DNA from 3 places in the Micromonospora cynarisoli genome. Region 1 is predicted to be linked to each of the others. Evidence: riboswitches for the same ligand, from Rfam matches in the RefSeq annotation. Region 1 holds a riboswitch; each other region holds the start of a gene.
What was found. A riboswitch is a leader RNA that binds a small molecule or an ion and turns the genes downstream of it on or off. The one in region 1 is predicted to bind cobalamin.

Region 1 (5,244 bases):
TCGAGATCAGCCGACCGACAAGCGACGCCCCGTCGTGGTCCACCCGCACCCGGCCGTACTCCCAGCCGCAGGTGGTGAGGTCGAGCACCTCGAACAGGCGGGCGAGCAGCGGATGGGGGTCGGTGGCCCGGACGAACTGCGCCGCCCGGGTGCCGACGACACTGGTGGCGGCGGCCACGTGCACGTACGGGTGCAGGCCGCCCGGCAGCGCGAACAACGGCCAGTGCAGCCGGCCACCGGCCTCGCGCCACAGTGGCCGGTAGTTGCGCCGGTCCACCGGGAACCGCTGGCCGGTACGCCGGTACAGCTCCGCCGTCTGGGCCAGCAGGTCCGCGTGGGCCGCGTCGGCGAACTCACCGACGATCGACGCCGCCACCGCCAGGCCGTCGCCGTCGTCGAGCAGCCGGACCATCGCCGCCACCTGGTCGGCCGGGCGGACGGCCAGGTGCGCGCCGAAGCGCTGCCGCACCTCGGCCGACAGCGCCGCCTGCCGGACCGGATCGTCCTGGACCTGCCGGCCCCCGCCGCCCAGCACCCGCCCGAGCCATCCCATGTCGCCTCGTCTCCACCGCCGTCACCGACCGCAGCCATGCTAATGCGGCCGTGCGTCAGAGATAGCGGACGCCTGTCAGTTCCTCGGCCGCCGTCCACAGCCGCCGGCCGACGGCGGGGTCGGTGGCCTCCCGGCTGGCCCGCACCTCGGTGACCGGCCCCCGGGTTTGGAAGAACCGGGCCGGGCCGAAGAACTGACCGCCGTGGACCTGCGGGTCGGTGGCGGCGCGCAGTTGGGGCAGCGCACCCTGCTCGACCGGTTGGGTGGCCAGCAGGCCGAGCCGGGCGATCACCAGGCCGCGCCGGCCCTGGTGGGACCAGGCCCGGGGGGTCAGGTTGGTGCGGGTGACACCGGGATGGGCCAGCACGCTGAGCACCGGCGATCCGGTGGCGCGCAGCCGGCGGTCCAGTTCGATGCCGAAGACGGTGGTGGCGAGCTTGGACCGGCCGTACGCGCCGGCGCCCCGGTAGCCGTGCTCGCCCATCAGGTCGGTGAAGTCCAGGTGTGCGTTGCGGTGGGTGATCGAGCTGAGGCTGACCACCCGGGCCGCCCGCGCCGCAGCCAGGTTGCCCAGCAGCAGACCGGTCAGCGCGAAGTGCCCCAGCAGGTTGGTGGCGAGGTGCAGTTCGTGGCCGTCGACGCTGGTCCGGCGCGGGCCGAGCAACACCGCACCGGCGTTGTTCACCAGCAGGTCGAGCACCGGGCGGTCGGCGGCCAGCGATGCCGCGAACTCCCGTACCGAGGCGAGGGAGGCGAGGTCGAGTTCGCGTACCTCGACGTCGCCGCCGATGTGGCGGGCGGCCCGCCGGCCGGCGGCGGTGTCGCGCACGGCGAGCACGACCCGCGCCCCCCGGCGGGCCAGGGCGGTGGCGGTGACCAGGCCGAGGCCGGAGTTCGCACCGGTCACGACGGCGGTGCGGCCGTGCTGGTCGGGGATGTGGTCGGTGGTCCAGGTCATCTGCTGCTCCCTGACGGTCGGGTGGGACCGCCGACGCTAGGGGCCGGCCGGGCGGCACCGGTCGTACCCGGTTGCCTAGGTCCGGCAGACCTACCCGCGCCGGTCCGGGCCGCGCCACACTGGCGACATGACCCACCCGTACGCCCGTGAACTCGGTGACTTCCTGCGTGCCCGGCGCGGCCGGCTGCACCCCCGCGACGTCGGCCTGGAGCCGGGCGGGCGACGCCGGGTCACCGGGCTGCGCCGCGAGGAGCTGGCGCTGCTGGCCGGGTTGAGCACTGACTACTACCAGCGGATGGAGCAGGGCCGGGAGGTACGCCCGTCCGACGACGTGCTGGACGGGCTCGCCGCGGCGCTCGGCCTCGACGACGAGGAACGCCGGCACCTGTTCGCCCTGGCCCGCGCCGCCCGCCGGCCGGTGCCCGCCCGGGTCGACCACGGCCCGGAGCGGGTGCCGGAGAGCACCAGGCGGCTGCTGCGGGTGATGGACACCCCGGCGGTGGTGCTCGGCCGCCACCTGGACCTGCTCGCCTGGAACACGTGGGCGGTGGCGCTGCTCGGCGACCCGGCCGGCTACCCGCCGGACCGGCTCAACATGCTGCTGCTGATGTTCGACGAGGCGGCGACCCCGCTGCGGCGCTGCGCGGCCTGGGAGCAGCAGGCCATGGACTACATCGGCATGATGCGCGCCGCCGTCGCCACGGACCCCACCCACCCCCGGGCCACCGCCGTCGTCGGCGAGCTGAGCATCCGCAGCGCCGAGTTCCGCCGGCTGTGGTCCCGGCACGACGTGCGCGGGTCGGTCAACGGCACCAAGACCTTCCAGGTCCCCGAGGTCGGTGACATCGTCCTGGACTGGGACACCTACCCACTGCCGGGCAATCCCGGCCCGGTCATGCTCGTCTTCACCGCCGAGCCGGGCAGCGCCGACGCCGACGCGCTGCGGCTGCTGACGTCACTGCGGGCAACCGGCCGGTCGGATGAGAGTTATCCGACACGCCGACGCGACATCTAGTGTTGCCTCTCCCCCATCCACGCCATATATGGTGTGCCACGCAGCTGGTTCGACCGGGCCCCGTGGTCCGGTCGAGGCAACAGGGAACCCGGTGGAAATCCGGGACTGCCCCGCAGCGGTAAGTGGGAACGACAGCCGTCATCGAGCACTGGACCACGAGGTCCGGGAAGCGACGGCCAGTAGGCGACCGGTACCCGGTCACGCCCGCGAGTCCGAAGACCTGCCAGTGCGCCGTGCGCTGCTGCGCGCGGCGGTCGGAGGTCGCGCGGGACGACCGACGCCAGCACCCGGGCCGGCCGCCGTGCCGTGCCCGTTGGCGTTCTCCCGCGTCCGACGGCCATCGGTGACAGCGAGGAGAGGTCATGACGAACATAGCGCAGAGCCCACCGTCCGACGTCGACGGCGCGGAGCCACGCCGGCCGGCGATGCGGGTACGCAAGCGCGACGGCGACACCGAACCGGTGGACGTCAACCGGATCGTCACGGCCGTCGCCCGGTGGGCCACCGACCTGGACGAGGTCGACCCGCTGCGGGTCGCCACCAAAACGATCAGCGGCCTCTACGACGGGGCGACCACCGCCGAGCTGGACAAGCTGTCGATCCAGACGGCGGCGGAGCTGATCGGCACGGAACCGCAGTACTCCCGGCTGGCGGCCCGGCTGCTGGCCGCGTACGTGGACGAGGAGGTACGCGGGCAGGAGGTCACCTCCTTCAGCGAGTCCATCCGGTACGCCCACGGCCTCGGCCTGATCGCCGACGACACCGCCGCGTTCGTGGCCCGGCACGCCCGGCAGCTCGACGACGCCGTCGACCCGGCCGGTGACCTGCGGTTCGAGTACTTCGGGTTGCGTACGGTGGCCGACCGTTACCTGCTGCGGCACCCGCAGTCGCGGCTGGTGGTGGAGACGCCGCAGTACTGGCTGCTGCGGGTGGCCTGCGGGCTGTCCACCACACCCGACGAGGCGGTCGGGTTCTACCGGCTGATGTCGTCGCTTGCCTACCTGCCGAGTTCCCCGACGTTGTTCAACTCGGGCACCCGGCACACCCAGATGTCCTCGTGTTTCCTGGTCGACTCGCCGCGCGACGAACTGGACTCGATCTACGAGCGCTACCACCAGGTGGCGAAGCTGTCGAAGTTCTCCGGCGGCATCGGCATCTCCTGGTCGCGGGTGCGCGGCCGGGGCGCGCTGATCCGGGGCACCAACGGCCGGTCGAACGGGATCGTGCCGTTCCTGAAGACCCTCGACGCCGGGGTGGCGGCGGTCAACCAGGGCGGCCGGCGCAAGGGGGCGGCCTGCGTCTACCTGGAACCCTGGCACCCGGACATCGAGGAGTTCCTGGAACTGCGGGACAACACCGGCGAGGAGGCCCGGCGGACCCACAACCTCAACCTGGCCAACTGGATCCCCGACGAGTTCATGCGCCGGGTCGAGGCCGACGGCGAGTGGTCACTGATCGACCCGTCGGACGCCCCCGAACTGCCCGACCTGTACGGCGAGGAGTTCGACGCGGCGTACCGGGTCGCCGAGAAGAAGGCGGTCCGCACGGTCAGGGCCCGGGACCTGTACGGGCGGATGATGCGCACCCTGGCGCAGACCGGCAACGGGTGGATGACGTTCAAGGACCCGGCGAACCGGCTGTCCAACCAGACGGGCGTGCCGGGCAACACGATCCACCTGTCCAACCTGTGCACCGAGATCCTGGAGGTGAACAGCGACACCGAGACGGCGGTGTGCAACCTCGGCTCGGTCAACCTGGGCGCGCACCTCACCGACGACGGCGTCGACTGGGACAGGCTGCGCGAGACGGTCCGGACGGCGGTGGTGTTCCTGGACCGGGTGATCGACATCAACTACTACCCGGCCGAGCAGGCGGCGGCGTCGAACCCGCGCTGGCGGCCGGTCGGGCTGGGGCTGATGGGGCTTCAGGACGCGTTGTTCGCGCTGCGGCTGCCGTTCGACTCGGCCGGGGCCCGGGAGCTGTCCACCCGGGTCCAGGAGGAGATCTTCCTGACCGCCCTGGAGACGTCGACCGGTCTGGCCGAACGGTTCGGCGCGCACCCGGCGTACGCGCAGACCCGGGCGGCCCGGGGTGACCTGCACCCGGACCTGTGGGGGGTCGAACCCACCCAGACCGCGCGGTGGGCCGCGCTGCGCACCCGGATCGCGGCGCACGGCCTGCGCAATTCGCTGCTGGTGGCGATCGCCCCGACCGCCACGATCGCGTCGATCGCCGGCTGCTACGAGTGCATCGAGCCGCAGGTGTCCAACCTGTTCAAGCGCGAGACCATGTCCGGGGAGTTCCTCCAGATCAACACGTACCTGGTGCGGGAGCTGAAGGCGCGCGGGCTGTGGACGTCGGAGATCCGCGACCAGATCAAGCGGGCCGAGGGTTCGGTGCAGGGGATCGTCGACCTGCCCGCCGAGGTGCGGGAGTTGTTCCGTACCGCGTGGGAGCTGCCGCAGCGGGCGCTGATCGACCTGGCCGCCGCGCGGGCGCCGTACATCGACCAGTCGCAGTCGCTGAACCTGTTCCTCAGCGCGCCGACCATCGGCAAGCTGTCCTCGATGTACCTGCACGCCTGGAAGTCCGGGCTGAAGACCACCTACTACCTGCGGTCGCGTCCGGCGACCCGGATCCAGCAGGCCACCGTCGCCGTCGCCCCGGTCGCCGCGGCCGACGCCGAGGCGCTGGCCTGTTCCCTGGAGAACCCCGAGA
Region 2 (5,244 bases), 500 kb from region 1:
GCGTCGGCGGCGGTGACCGCCGGCCCGTCGACGACGTCGGTCAGCGCCGCCGGCACCGCCGCCCGCGCCCCGGGCTCGGCGAGCAGCGCCTGCTCGTCGAGGCCGTAGCCGGCGGCGAGGGCCTGCCGCAGGCCGGGCAGGGCGCGGCTGCCGCCCCACACCTGCGGGGCGCGCAGCACGGCCAGGACGAGGTTGACCCGGGCCTCACCGGTGGGCACCCCGGCCAGGACGTGCAGCCCGTCGCGGATCTGCACGTCCTTGACCTCGCACAGGTAGCCGTCGAGGTGCAGCACGAAGTCGTCGAAGTCGTCGGCGGCGGGCATCGCCTCGGTGTGCAGGTCGTGGTGGAGTTCGGCGGCGCGCACCAGCTCCCAGATCTGCCCCCGGACCACCGGCACCTTCGCCGGGTCGAGGGCCTGCACGGTGGCGTACTCGTCCAGCAGTTGTTCGAGTTTCGCCAGTTCGCCGTAGGTCTCGGCGCGGGCCATCGGGGGCACCAGGTGGTCGACCACCACGGCGTGCGCCCGCCGCTTGGCCTGGGTGCCCTCGCCGGGGTCGTTGACGATGAACGGGTAGACCAGCGGCAGGTCACCGAGGACGGCGTCGGGGGCACAGTCGGCGGCCAGGCCGAGGCCCTTGCCGGGCAGCCATTCCAGGGTGCCGTGCTTGCCGAGGTGCACCACCGCGTCGGCGCCGAAGCCGCCGTCGCCGACCGGCGCGGCCAGCCACCGGTACGCGGCGAGGTAGTGGTGGCTGGGCGGCAGGTCGGGGTCGTGGTAGATGGCGATCGGGTTCTCGCCGAAGCCGCGCGGCGGCTGGATCAGCAGGGTGACGTTGCCGAACCGCAGCCCGGCCAGGACGATGTCCCCGTCGTCGGTGTAGAGCTGGCCGGGTGGCTCACCCCAGTGTTCCCGCATCCGGTCCCGCAGGTCGACCGGCACCTGGTCGAACCAACGCCGGTAGGTCTCCCCCGGCACCCGGGCCTCGGCGGCGGCCAACTGTTCCGGGGTGAGCCACTCGACGTCGTGGCCCCCGGCGGCGATCAGCGCGTGGATCAGCGCGTCCCCGTCGGTGGGCGGTGGCGCGTCGCCGAGGTGGTATCCGTCGGCGGCGAGGGCGGCGAGCAGGCGGACCGCCGAGGCGGGGGTGTCCAGGCCGACGGCGTTGCCGACCCGGGAGTGCTTCGTCGGGTAGGAGCTGAGCACGATCGCCACCCGCTTGCCGGAGTTGGGCAGGTGCCGCAGCCGGGCCTGCCGGACGGCGATCCCGGCGACCCGGGCGGCCCGCTCGGCGTCGGCGGCGTAGACCGACAGCCCGTCGGCGTCGATCCGTTTGAACGAGAACGGCACGGTGACGATCCGGCCGTCGAACTCGGGGATGGCCACCTGCATGGCCGCGTCCAGCGGGGACAGCCCGGCGTCGCTTGCCGCCCACTGCTCCCGGGTGCTGGTCAGGCAGAGCGCCTGGATCACCGGCACGTCGAGGGCGGCGAGCGCGCCGACGTCCCAGGCGTCCTCGTCTCCCCCGCCGGAGGCGTCGGCGGCGACCGTCCCCCCGGCGGCGAGGACGGTGACGACGAGCGCGTCGCAGCGGGCGAAGAGGTCCAGCGGCCCGTTGCCGGGGGTGAGCCCGCGCAGCGAGCCGCAGAAGATCGGCAGCGGCTCGCCGCCGGCCGCGTCGACCGCGTCGGCCAGGGTCTGCACGAAACCGGTGTTGCCGGCCAGCGCGTGCGCCCGGTAGAACACGATCCCCACCGTGGGCCGCCCGCCGTCCTGCCGCCCGGCCGCCGGGTCCGCCTGGTCGACCGTGGTGGTCGGGCGGCGGTGGTCGAGGATGCCGTACGGCGGGGTGGGGGTGGGCGGGTCGAAGCCCTCACCGGTGAGCAGGACCGTGTCGGACAGGAACCGGGCGAGCTGGGCGAGGTTCTCCGCACCCCCTTCGACCAGGTAGGACAGCGCTTCGGTGGCCACCCCGGAGGCCACCGTGGAGGCCGCCATCAGCTCCGCGTCGGGCACCGCCTCGCCGCCGAGCACGATCGTGGGGACCCCGGAGCCGAGCACCGCCGCGAGGCCGTCCGGCCACGCCTGCCGCCCGCCGAGCAGCCGTACGACGGCCAGGTCGACCCCGTCGAGCAGGGCCGGCACGGCGGCCACGTCGACCCGGGTGGGGTTGGCGAGGCGGTAGTCGGCGGCGCTGGCGCGGGCGGCGAGCAGATCGGTGTCGGCGGTCGACAGCAGCAGGATGCGCACGTTCAGCTCCGGAGAGTGACGTCCGGCTCGACGACGGGGCCGGGCCGAGCGGGGCGGGAGGGACGTCGGTCAGCGGCGGAGGTACGACGCGCCCCGCCGACGGCGGGGCACCCGGACCGTCCGTCAGCGGTACGTGGCAGGCCGACCGCCCCGACGACGGCCGGGGACGGCGGAGGGGGTGGGGGCACGCGGCGGCGCGGGCTCGACGGCGATGCGGGAATCACCGACCGTCATCGGGTCGGCAGTGACGCTGCGCGTCATCGGGGTCCTCCTCGGGTGTCCACGCCCTGGGGTTCTCCGACGGCCGAAGTATCCTGGCTCCCGGATCGACGCTCACCCCCGGCCTTCCAACCGTGCACGCACGGTCGTGACCCACGAGGGGGGATCGCTCCCCGGTGACAGTGGCGGGACCGCGTCGGAGTCGCACCGACTTCCTTCACTGCCGTCAGGCCGCGAATGCTGCCACACTCCTCACCCCGAGGTCAACGGCGGCCAACGGCCCCACGACGGCACCGATCGACCCCCGTGGCGAGGCCGCCGGCCACCCGCCCGAGAGGGTCCGCGTCCGCCCACCGGCCGGCGCGGAGCTGGTCCGGACGGCCCGTTGCCCGGTGGTCGGGACACCTCTCCCGGACGCTGTCGGGCTGAGGGGTCAGCGGAGGCGACGCTCGGGGTGGGCCCGGTTCCAGGCCCGCATCCGCTCCGGGTATCCGGTCTTCGCCGCCTCGTAGAGGGGCACCGCGTGCCGGTGGGCCAGTTTCGCCGCCGTACGGGGGGAGCCGGTGCGGCGGCGGATCCACTCCCCGTCGTGCGCGATCGCCACCACCGTGGTGTCGGTGGCGGTCGTCTCGGGTTCGAGATAGAACTCCACCCCCCGGTGGGCGGCCACGAAGTCCGCCAACGCGGTCAGGTCGTCCCGGGTGGCCTCCCGGTCGAGCTTGGTCGGGATGCCCTCGTCGGCCCGGGGCCGCCGGCTGAACCAGCCCATCTGCCCGTTCCTCTCCTCGGCGTCCCTCCAGTGGAGCACCCCCACCTGGGTGGGCGCTGCGAGCCCGGTGACAGCCGGCTGAGCGGCCCGTTCACCGCCGGTCGAGGGCGGCCGGTTCGTCGGGGGTGGGACGTAGAACGCGGCGGCGGCACCGGGGAACGGCCGCGCACCCGATACCGGCGGGGCCGACGCCTGTCAGTTTTCCGGTACCGGACCGGCGGAGTGCTGCGGGCCGGTGCCGGCCGGCGGACGGGTCGCCGGCACCAGCGCCAGGGTGGGGATCAGCAGCACCGGCACCACCAGCAGGGCGTGCAGGATGCCGATGTGGTCGCCGAGCAGGCCGAGCAGCGGCGGGCTGGCCAGGAACGACGTGTAGCCGAGCACCGCGACGACGCTGACCCGGGCGGGGGCGCGTTCCTCGTCGTCGGCGGCGGCGCTCATCCCGACCGGGAAGCCGAGCGACGCGCCGAGCCCCCAGAGGACCACGCCGACGACGGCGAGCGGCCCGGAGCCGGCCAGCACCGCCAGCAGGGAGCCGGCGGCGGCCAGCAGGATCGTGCCGATCAGCACCGGCACCCGGCCCCAACGGTCGATGGCCACGGTGCCGGCGGTCCGGCCGATGGTCATACCGGCGACGAAGACCCCGAAGGCGGCGGCCCCGGCGGCCTCGCTGACCCCGTAGCCGTCGACGAAGGCGACCGCCAGCCAGTCGTTGGCGCTGCCCTCGGTGAACGCCATGACCAGCACCAGCGCGCCGATGAGCAGGGTGCGCGGCTCCCGCCAGGCCGCGAGCAGGCCACCCCGGCGGGTCGACGCGGCGCCGTCGGCGGTCGAGGCGGCCGGGGTGGGCAGGAAGTTGCGCGCCCCCAGCAGGGTGCCGCCGAGCACCACCGCCGCCAGCACCGCCAGGTGCACGGTGATCGGCACGCCGAGCCGGGCCGCGCCCGCGCCGAGCCCGGCGCCGGCCACCGAGCCGAGGCTCCAGGCGGCGTGGAAGCGGGGCAGGATGGTGCGGCCGAGCCGTTTCTCCACCGCCGCGCCCTCGACGTTCATCCCCACGTCGCAGGTGCCGGAGCCGTAGCCGAGGGCGAACAGGCCGACCGCGACGCCGGGCAGCGAGCCGAGCGGTGCGGCGACACCCACCCCGACCAGCCCGACCGCCACCAGCACGGTCGAGGTGGCGACGGTGCGGGCCGGCCCGAGCCGCTGGGTCACCAGGCCGGCGGTGGTCAGCGCCAGCACCGCGCCCCCGGACATGGCCAGTAGCAGCAGTCCGAGCCGGCCGGCGCTGAGCCCGAGCGCGTCGCGGACCGCCGGGATCCGGGAGAACCAGGTGGCCACGGCGAGGCCGTTGAGGGCGAAGACCACCGCGACACCGTTGCGGGCGGCCCGTACCACACCGGGCGGGACGGTTCGGTTCTCGGTCGCGGTGTTCACGGCGCGCGGTCCTCTTCCTGTGGCGTCACTTTCCCGTGTGGCCGTTCCCCCGGCCCGGTGTGTCCCGGCCGACCCCGACGTCCCACCGCTTGATCTCACACCGCTTTCGTCACGGCCACAAGCGCAATGTGCTCCTTACCGCAGCGGCACGGCCGGACGACGATGGCGCGGCACCGGTCGGCGAGGCCAGCCTGCTGCTCGCCCAGCCCTGGCTCCTCCCCACCGCCACCGGCCTGCGGTGGGGCGCGATGTGCCACCGACCGGTATGCCTGTCCACCGCTGGGGTGCCTGCCCTCCCGCTACCCCGGCGGTCGACCGGGCCCCCGCGACGACGGGCCGCCCGGATCCCGCAGCAGTCCCCGCTCACGGTCCGCTCAGGACACGTGGGCCAGGTAGGCGTCGATGGTGGCGGTGAGGATGTCCGGGCCGGGGCGGGACCAGAGCGCCGCCTGGAACACCTCGACCTCGACCGGCCCGGAGTACCCGGCGGCGTCGACCGCCTCGCGCAGCCGGCGCAGCTCCACACAGCCCTCGCCGGGCAGCGCCCGACCGAGCAGCACCCCCTCCGGC
Region 3 (5,244 bases), 1.6 Mb from region 1:
TCGACTACCTCGCCGCCAACCCCGAGGCCGCGGCGGAGTTCGACCCGGGGATGGCGCAGTACTCACAGCTGGAGAGCCGTGGGTTCGCCACCACCTACGACTTCGCGGACACCGGGGTGCTGGTCGACGTCGGCGGCGGCCGGGGACGCCTGCTGCTGGAGGTGCTCAGGAGACACCCCGGCTGGCGCGGCGTGCTGTTCGACCAGCACCATGTGGTCGCCCGACACGACCTCGCCGCGTTGGGCGCCGATCACCGCTGGACGGCCGTCCCCGGCGACTTCTTCGACGAGGTGCCGGCCGGCGGGGACGTCTACGCGTTGCAGTACATCCTGCACGACTGGGACGATGAGCGGTGCGTGCGCATCCTGCGCAACTGCCGGCGGGCCATGAACCCGAACGGCCGGGTGGTGGCACTGGACACCGTCCTGCCCGAAGGCGACGCCGCCCATCCGGGCAAGAGCATCGACCTGGTCATCCTGGCCTCGTTCACCGGCCGGGAGAGAACCAGGGCGCAGTTCGCCGCCCTGTTCGAGGCGGCCGGCCTCCGGCTGACCCGGGTCATCGCCAAACCGGAGCCGGGCTGGCTGTCGATCATCGAGGGCCGACCGCACTGAGCGGCCGAGGTGGGACCGACCTCGACCCAGCCGCTCCCCCCGGACGCCGGCCTCGTCACCCGGCGGGCCGGAGAACCCGGCCCGCCGGGTGACGAGCTGTTCCGGGCGGACCGTGGATCCGCCCGGAACAGTCCGATCAGCTTCCGCGGACCTCGGCGGCAGCCGCGACGAGATGCCGGAGGGACGCCTCGACCTCGGCATAGGTGCGGGTCTTCAGACCACAGTCCGGGTTGACCCACAGCCGTCGGGCGGGCACGACCGCGACGGCCCGACGGAGCGCGTCAACCACCTCGTGGTGCGGTGGGATGCGGGGCGAGTGGATGTCCCACACCCCCGGGCCGACGCCCCGGCGGTAACCGATCGCGGCCAGGTCGTCCAGAACCTCCATCTTCGACCGGGACGCCTCGATGCTGGTGACATCGGCGTCGAGCGCGTCGATTGCCGTGATCACCTCACCGAACTCGCTGTAGCACAGGTGGGTGTGAATCTGGGTGTCGTCGGCGACACCGCCGGTAGCCAGGCGGAACGCGCCGACCGCCCACTCCAGGTACGCCTTCTGGTCGGCCCGACGCAGCGGCAGGGTCTCCCGGAGGGCAGGTTCGTCGACCTGGATGATCCGGATACCGGCAGCCTCCAGATCGTGACACTCGTCGCGCAGCGCGAGCGCCACCTGGTCGGCGGTGTCGGCCAACGGCTGATCGGTACGGACGAACGACCAGGCCAGGATGGTGACCGGCCCGGTGAGCATGCCCTTGACCGGACGGTCGGTCAGCGACTGGGCATAGGTGGACCACGCGACGGTCATCGGCGTCCGCCGGGCCACGTCCCCGTGGATGATCGGTGGACGCACGCACCGGGAGCCGTAGGACTGCACCCAGCCGTGCGTGGTGGCGGCGAAACCGTCGAGCTGCTCCCCGAAGTACTGGACCATGTCGTTGCGTTCCGGCTCGCCGTGCACCAGCACGTCCAGACCCAACCGCTCCTGCAATCGGACGACCCGCTCCACCTCGGCGCGCATCCGCTCCGTGTAGCCGGCGTCGTCGAGGGTGCCGGCGCGGTGCGCGGCACGGGCCCGGCGTAGCTCGGCGGTCTGCGGGAACGAACCGATCGTGGTGGTCGGCAGGTCCGGCAGCCCCAGCCGTTCCTGCTGGCGGGCGGCCCGCTCGGCGTAGTCGCCGCGGTGCCGGTCGGTAGGGCGCAGCGCAGCCAACCGGCCGCGTACGTCGTCGTGCCGCCACGCCGGCGGGATGGGCGGCAGCGGGGCCGGCATGCTGGTGGTGCCGTCGCGCAGCGCCCGGCCGAGCAGGACCACCTCGTCGACCTTCTGCCTGGCGAACGCGAGCCGCGCGGACAACTGCGGGTCGAGCTGGGTCTCGGCGGACAGGTCGACCGGCACGTGCAGCAGCGAACAGGACGTGGACACCGCCACGTGGTCGGCCAGCCCGGCGACCGTGGCACCGGCGGCGACGGCCGCCCGCAGATCCGTGCGCCAGATGTTGCGCCCGTCGACCAGCCCGGCGACGACTGTCTTGTTGTGTAGGGGACCGGCGGCGGCGAGCCGGCGCAGGTTGCCCGGGCCGGCGACCAGGTCCAGGCCGATCGCCTCGACCGGGGTGTCCAGCAGCGCCGGCAGCGCGTCGCCGAGGTCACCGAAGTAGGTGGCGACGAAGATCCGGGGACGGTGGGGCAGCTCCCCGAGACGCCGGTAGGCGTGCCGCAGACCGTCGATCTCAGCCGGGCTGCGGTCCGCGACATAGGCGGGCTCGTCCAGTTGGACCCAGGCCACACCCGCGTCGGCCAGGGCGGTGAGGATCCTGGCGTACGTGTCAACCAGGTCGTCGAGCCGGGCGAACGGATCGTCGCCCTTGGCCAGCAGCAGGAAGGTGGCCGGCCCCACCAGCACCGGCCGGGTGGTGATGCCCAGCTCCCGTGCCTGCGCGTACTCGTCCAGCGCCTTTGCCGGATCCGCCGCGAACACGGTGTCGGGGTCGATCTCCGGCACCAGGTAGTGGTAGTTGGTGTCGAACCACTTGGTGAGTTCCAACGCGGGCGCGGCATCGACACCACGGGCCATGGCGAAGTAGGTGTCGAGTTGACCGAGGTCGAGCCGGGCGAATCGGCGGGGGACCGCCCCCACTGCGACGGCGGTGTCGAGCATGTGGTCGTAGTAGGAGAACGTGTTGGACGGGATCGCGTCGAGCCGGGCGTCGCGCAGCGTCCGCCACACCTCGGCCCGCAGCCCGGCCGCGACGTCCTCCAGGCCGGTGCCGTCCAGCGTGCCGGCCCAGTACGCCTCGACGGCCTTCTTCCACTCGCGGTGGGCGCCGATACGGGGATAGCCGAGCACGGTGCTCTGCCCGAATGAGGTGGTCACAGGTGGTCCTTCCCTCGCGGTGTCCGGCGACCACCCGAGAGGAAGACGGATACGCCACGGCGTAACCGGCATTCCGCCCTGGCCCTCCCGAGAGGCCGCCGACGGCGCGTACCGGCGGTACGCGCAGCGCTGGCAGGTCTTCGGACTCGTGGGCGTGACACAGGGTCGCCTACTGGCCGTCGCTTCCCAGACCGTGCGGTCCAGTGCTTCGTTGACGGCGGTCGTTCCCACTCACCGCTGCGGGGCAGTCCCGGTCTTCCACCGGGTTCCCTCTTACGACGCCCCACCCGCGCACGGGAGAGGCGAACCAGCACCGCCCGCGATCCTACGCCCTGCCGCCGCCGGCCGGGGAGGCGCGGCACAGCGCCCCGGACCCGCCACCGTCAACGACACTGTGCCGTGATCAGGACGTACCCCGGAAATCCACCCCGGCCACGGTCGTGCGCACCCGGCTCGTCCCGGAACAGCCAGCTGGTGATGCTCGTGCCGTACAGCCGCGCGATGTCAGGGTGCAGCCGGATGTACTCCCGAAGCTGTTCCTGCGCCGGGGGAGGAAAGACCACGTGCTCCGTGACGTCCCGGATGTCGAGCACCGTGAACCCCGCCTCCCGCAGCAGCGGTGTGTAGTCGTCGATGTCGACGAGGTTGACGACCTCCGACGGCTCGTCGTAACCGGGCCGGCGGAAGCAGTCGGCCAGGGCCAGCCGCGAGCCCGGCCTGAGCACACGAGCCGCCTCGGACAACGCCCGCTGCTTGTCCGGCATGTGCAGCAGCGACTCGAAGAACCACGCACCGTCGAACGACGCGTCGTCGAAGGGCAGATCCATCGCATCGGCGAGCTCGAAACGCACCCGGTCGGCCAACCCACCCCGCTGCGCCCGCGCCGTGGCCTCCGCCACCTGACCGTTGCTGACCGTGATGCCGACGACCTCCACGTCGTACGAGCGGGCCAGGTCGAGCGCCGGCCCACCCACCCCGCACCCCAGATCGAGGATGCGCTGACCCGACGCGGGCGTCAGCCGCTCGATCAGCCGGCCGGTGAGCCGTTCGGACGCGGCGATCAGGTCGACCTGGTCGTCGTCGTCCGACCAGTAGCCAAAGTGCAGGTTCGCCGGCATCTGCGCCCCGACGAACCCGTCGTACATCTCCGCGACCCGGGTGGCGTTGTCGTCTGCTGTCGATGTCACCTACGGCCTCCGGTGTTCACTGTCGATCGGATCGGTCGGCCCGGTCCCAGGGGCGGTCCACACACCGGCAGGTCAGCGCCCACCCGCCGGGAACAGGTCGGTGGCGGTGACCCGGATCGTGCCGGGCGCGTCCCGGGGGGTCGGCACGAGATGCAGATGCTGGGTGTCCGGCTCGTCCGGACGGTCACACAGTGTCGTGCAGGCACAGGGGTCGGTGGTGAAACCGGCGAACCGGTAGGCGATCTCCATCATCCGGTTGCGCTCCGTCGGACGGAAGTCGGCCACCAGGTGGACGCCGGCCGCGAAGGCCCGGTCCACGAGCCAGTTCAGGATCACCGCCCCCGCCCCGAACTGCACCACCCGACACGACGTGGCCAGGAGCTTCACCTGCCAGACGCCCTCCTGACGCGCCAGCAGCACGACACCGACCGCCCCGTGCGGACCGAACCGGTCGGCCATGGTGGTCACCAGAACCTCGTGGCCCGCATCGTCGAGCAGCCGCCGCAGCACCGCGTCGGAATAGTGCACGCCCGTCGCGTTCATCTGACTGGTCCGCCGGGTCAGCTCCTCGACCCGGGCGAGGTCCCGGTCGGTCGCCCGGTCGATCCGCAGCTGGAGGTCAAGCGAGCGGAGGAACTCCTGATCCGGCCCCGCGAAGTCGCGTCGCACGGCCGTACGTCGGACGTTCGCCTGGTACATCCGGCGTCGCTGCCGGGCGTCCTCGGTGACCACCGCTGGAGTGAACTCCGGCCGGTGCGGCAGCCCGGGCACCTCCTCGTGGGTGTAGCAGCGCACCTCGGGCAGGTGGAACGCGACCTCGGCGCGTTCGGTGGGCTGGTCGTCGACGAAGGCGACGGCGGAGGGCGCGAACCGCAGACCGTCGGCGATCCGACGCACCGACTCGGACTTCGGCCCCCACCCGATCTCCGGCAGGAGGAAGTACTCCGCGACATCCCACCGCTCAAGTTGCCGCCACGCGAGGTCGTGGTCGTTCTTGCTGGCGACCGACTGCAGGATGCCCCGCGCGTCCAGGATGGTGATCACCTCACGCACCTCGTCGGGCAGCCGC

Region 2: it holds a riboswitch for cobalamin, as region 1 does, so the genes downstream of both, cobN (cobaltochelatase subunit CobN) here and Q2K16_RS08040 (ribonucleoside-diphosphate reductase subunit alpha) in region 1, are expected to answer to the same signal.
Region 3: it holds a riboswitch for cobalamin, as region 1 does, so the genes downstream of both, metE (5-methyltetrahydropteroyltriglutamate--homocysteine S-methyltransferase) here and Q2K16_RS08040 (ribonucleoside-diphosphate reductase subunit alpha) in region 1, are expected to answer to the same signal.

What each region holds. Positions count from the first base shown of each region.
Region 1 covers NZ_CP130426.1:1,927,398-1,932,641, forward strand. The annotation lists gene Q2K16_RS08025 (hypothetical protein) at 1-553, opposite strand, end outside; gene Q2K16_RS08030 (oxidoreductase) at 609-1,511, opposite strand; gene Q2K16_RS08035 (helix-turn-helix transcriptional regulator) at 1,639-2,526, shown strand; cobalamin riboswitch at 2,554-2,768, shown strand; gene Q2K16_RS08040 (ribonucleoside-diphosphate reductase subunit alpha) at 2,889-5,244, shown strand, end outside.
Region 2 covers NZ_CP130426.1:1,423,768-1,429,011, forward strand. The annotation lists gene cobN (cobaltochelatase subunit CobN) at 1-2,249, opposite strand, end outside; cobalamin riboswitch at 2,557-2,686, opposite strand; gene Q2K16_RS05990 (hypothetical protein) at 2,902-3,237, opposite strand; gene Q2K16_RS05995 (MFS transporter) at 3,433-4,674, opposite strand; gene Q2K16_RS06000 (sugar phosphate isomerase/epimerase family protein) at 5,049-5,244, opposite strand, start outside.
Region 3 covers NZ_CP130426.1:303,985-309,228, forward strand. The annotation lists gene Q2K16_RS01090 (methyltransferase) at 1-614, shown strand, start outside; gene metE (5-methyltetrahydropteroyltriglutamate--homocysteine S-methyltransferase) at 751-2,988, opposite strand; cobalamin riboswitch at 3,103-3,315, opposite strand; gene Q2K16_RS01100 (SAM-dependent methyltransferase) at 3,372-4,175, opposite strand; gene Q2K16_RS01105 (HAD-IIIC family phosphatase) at 4,248-5,244, opposite strand, start outside.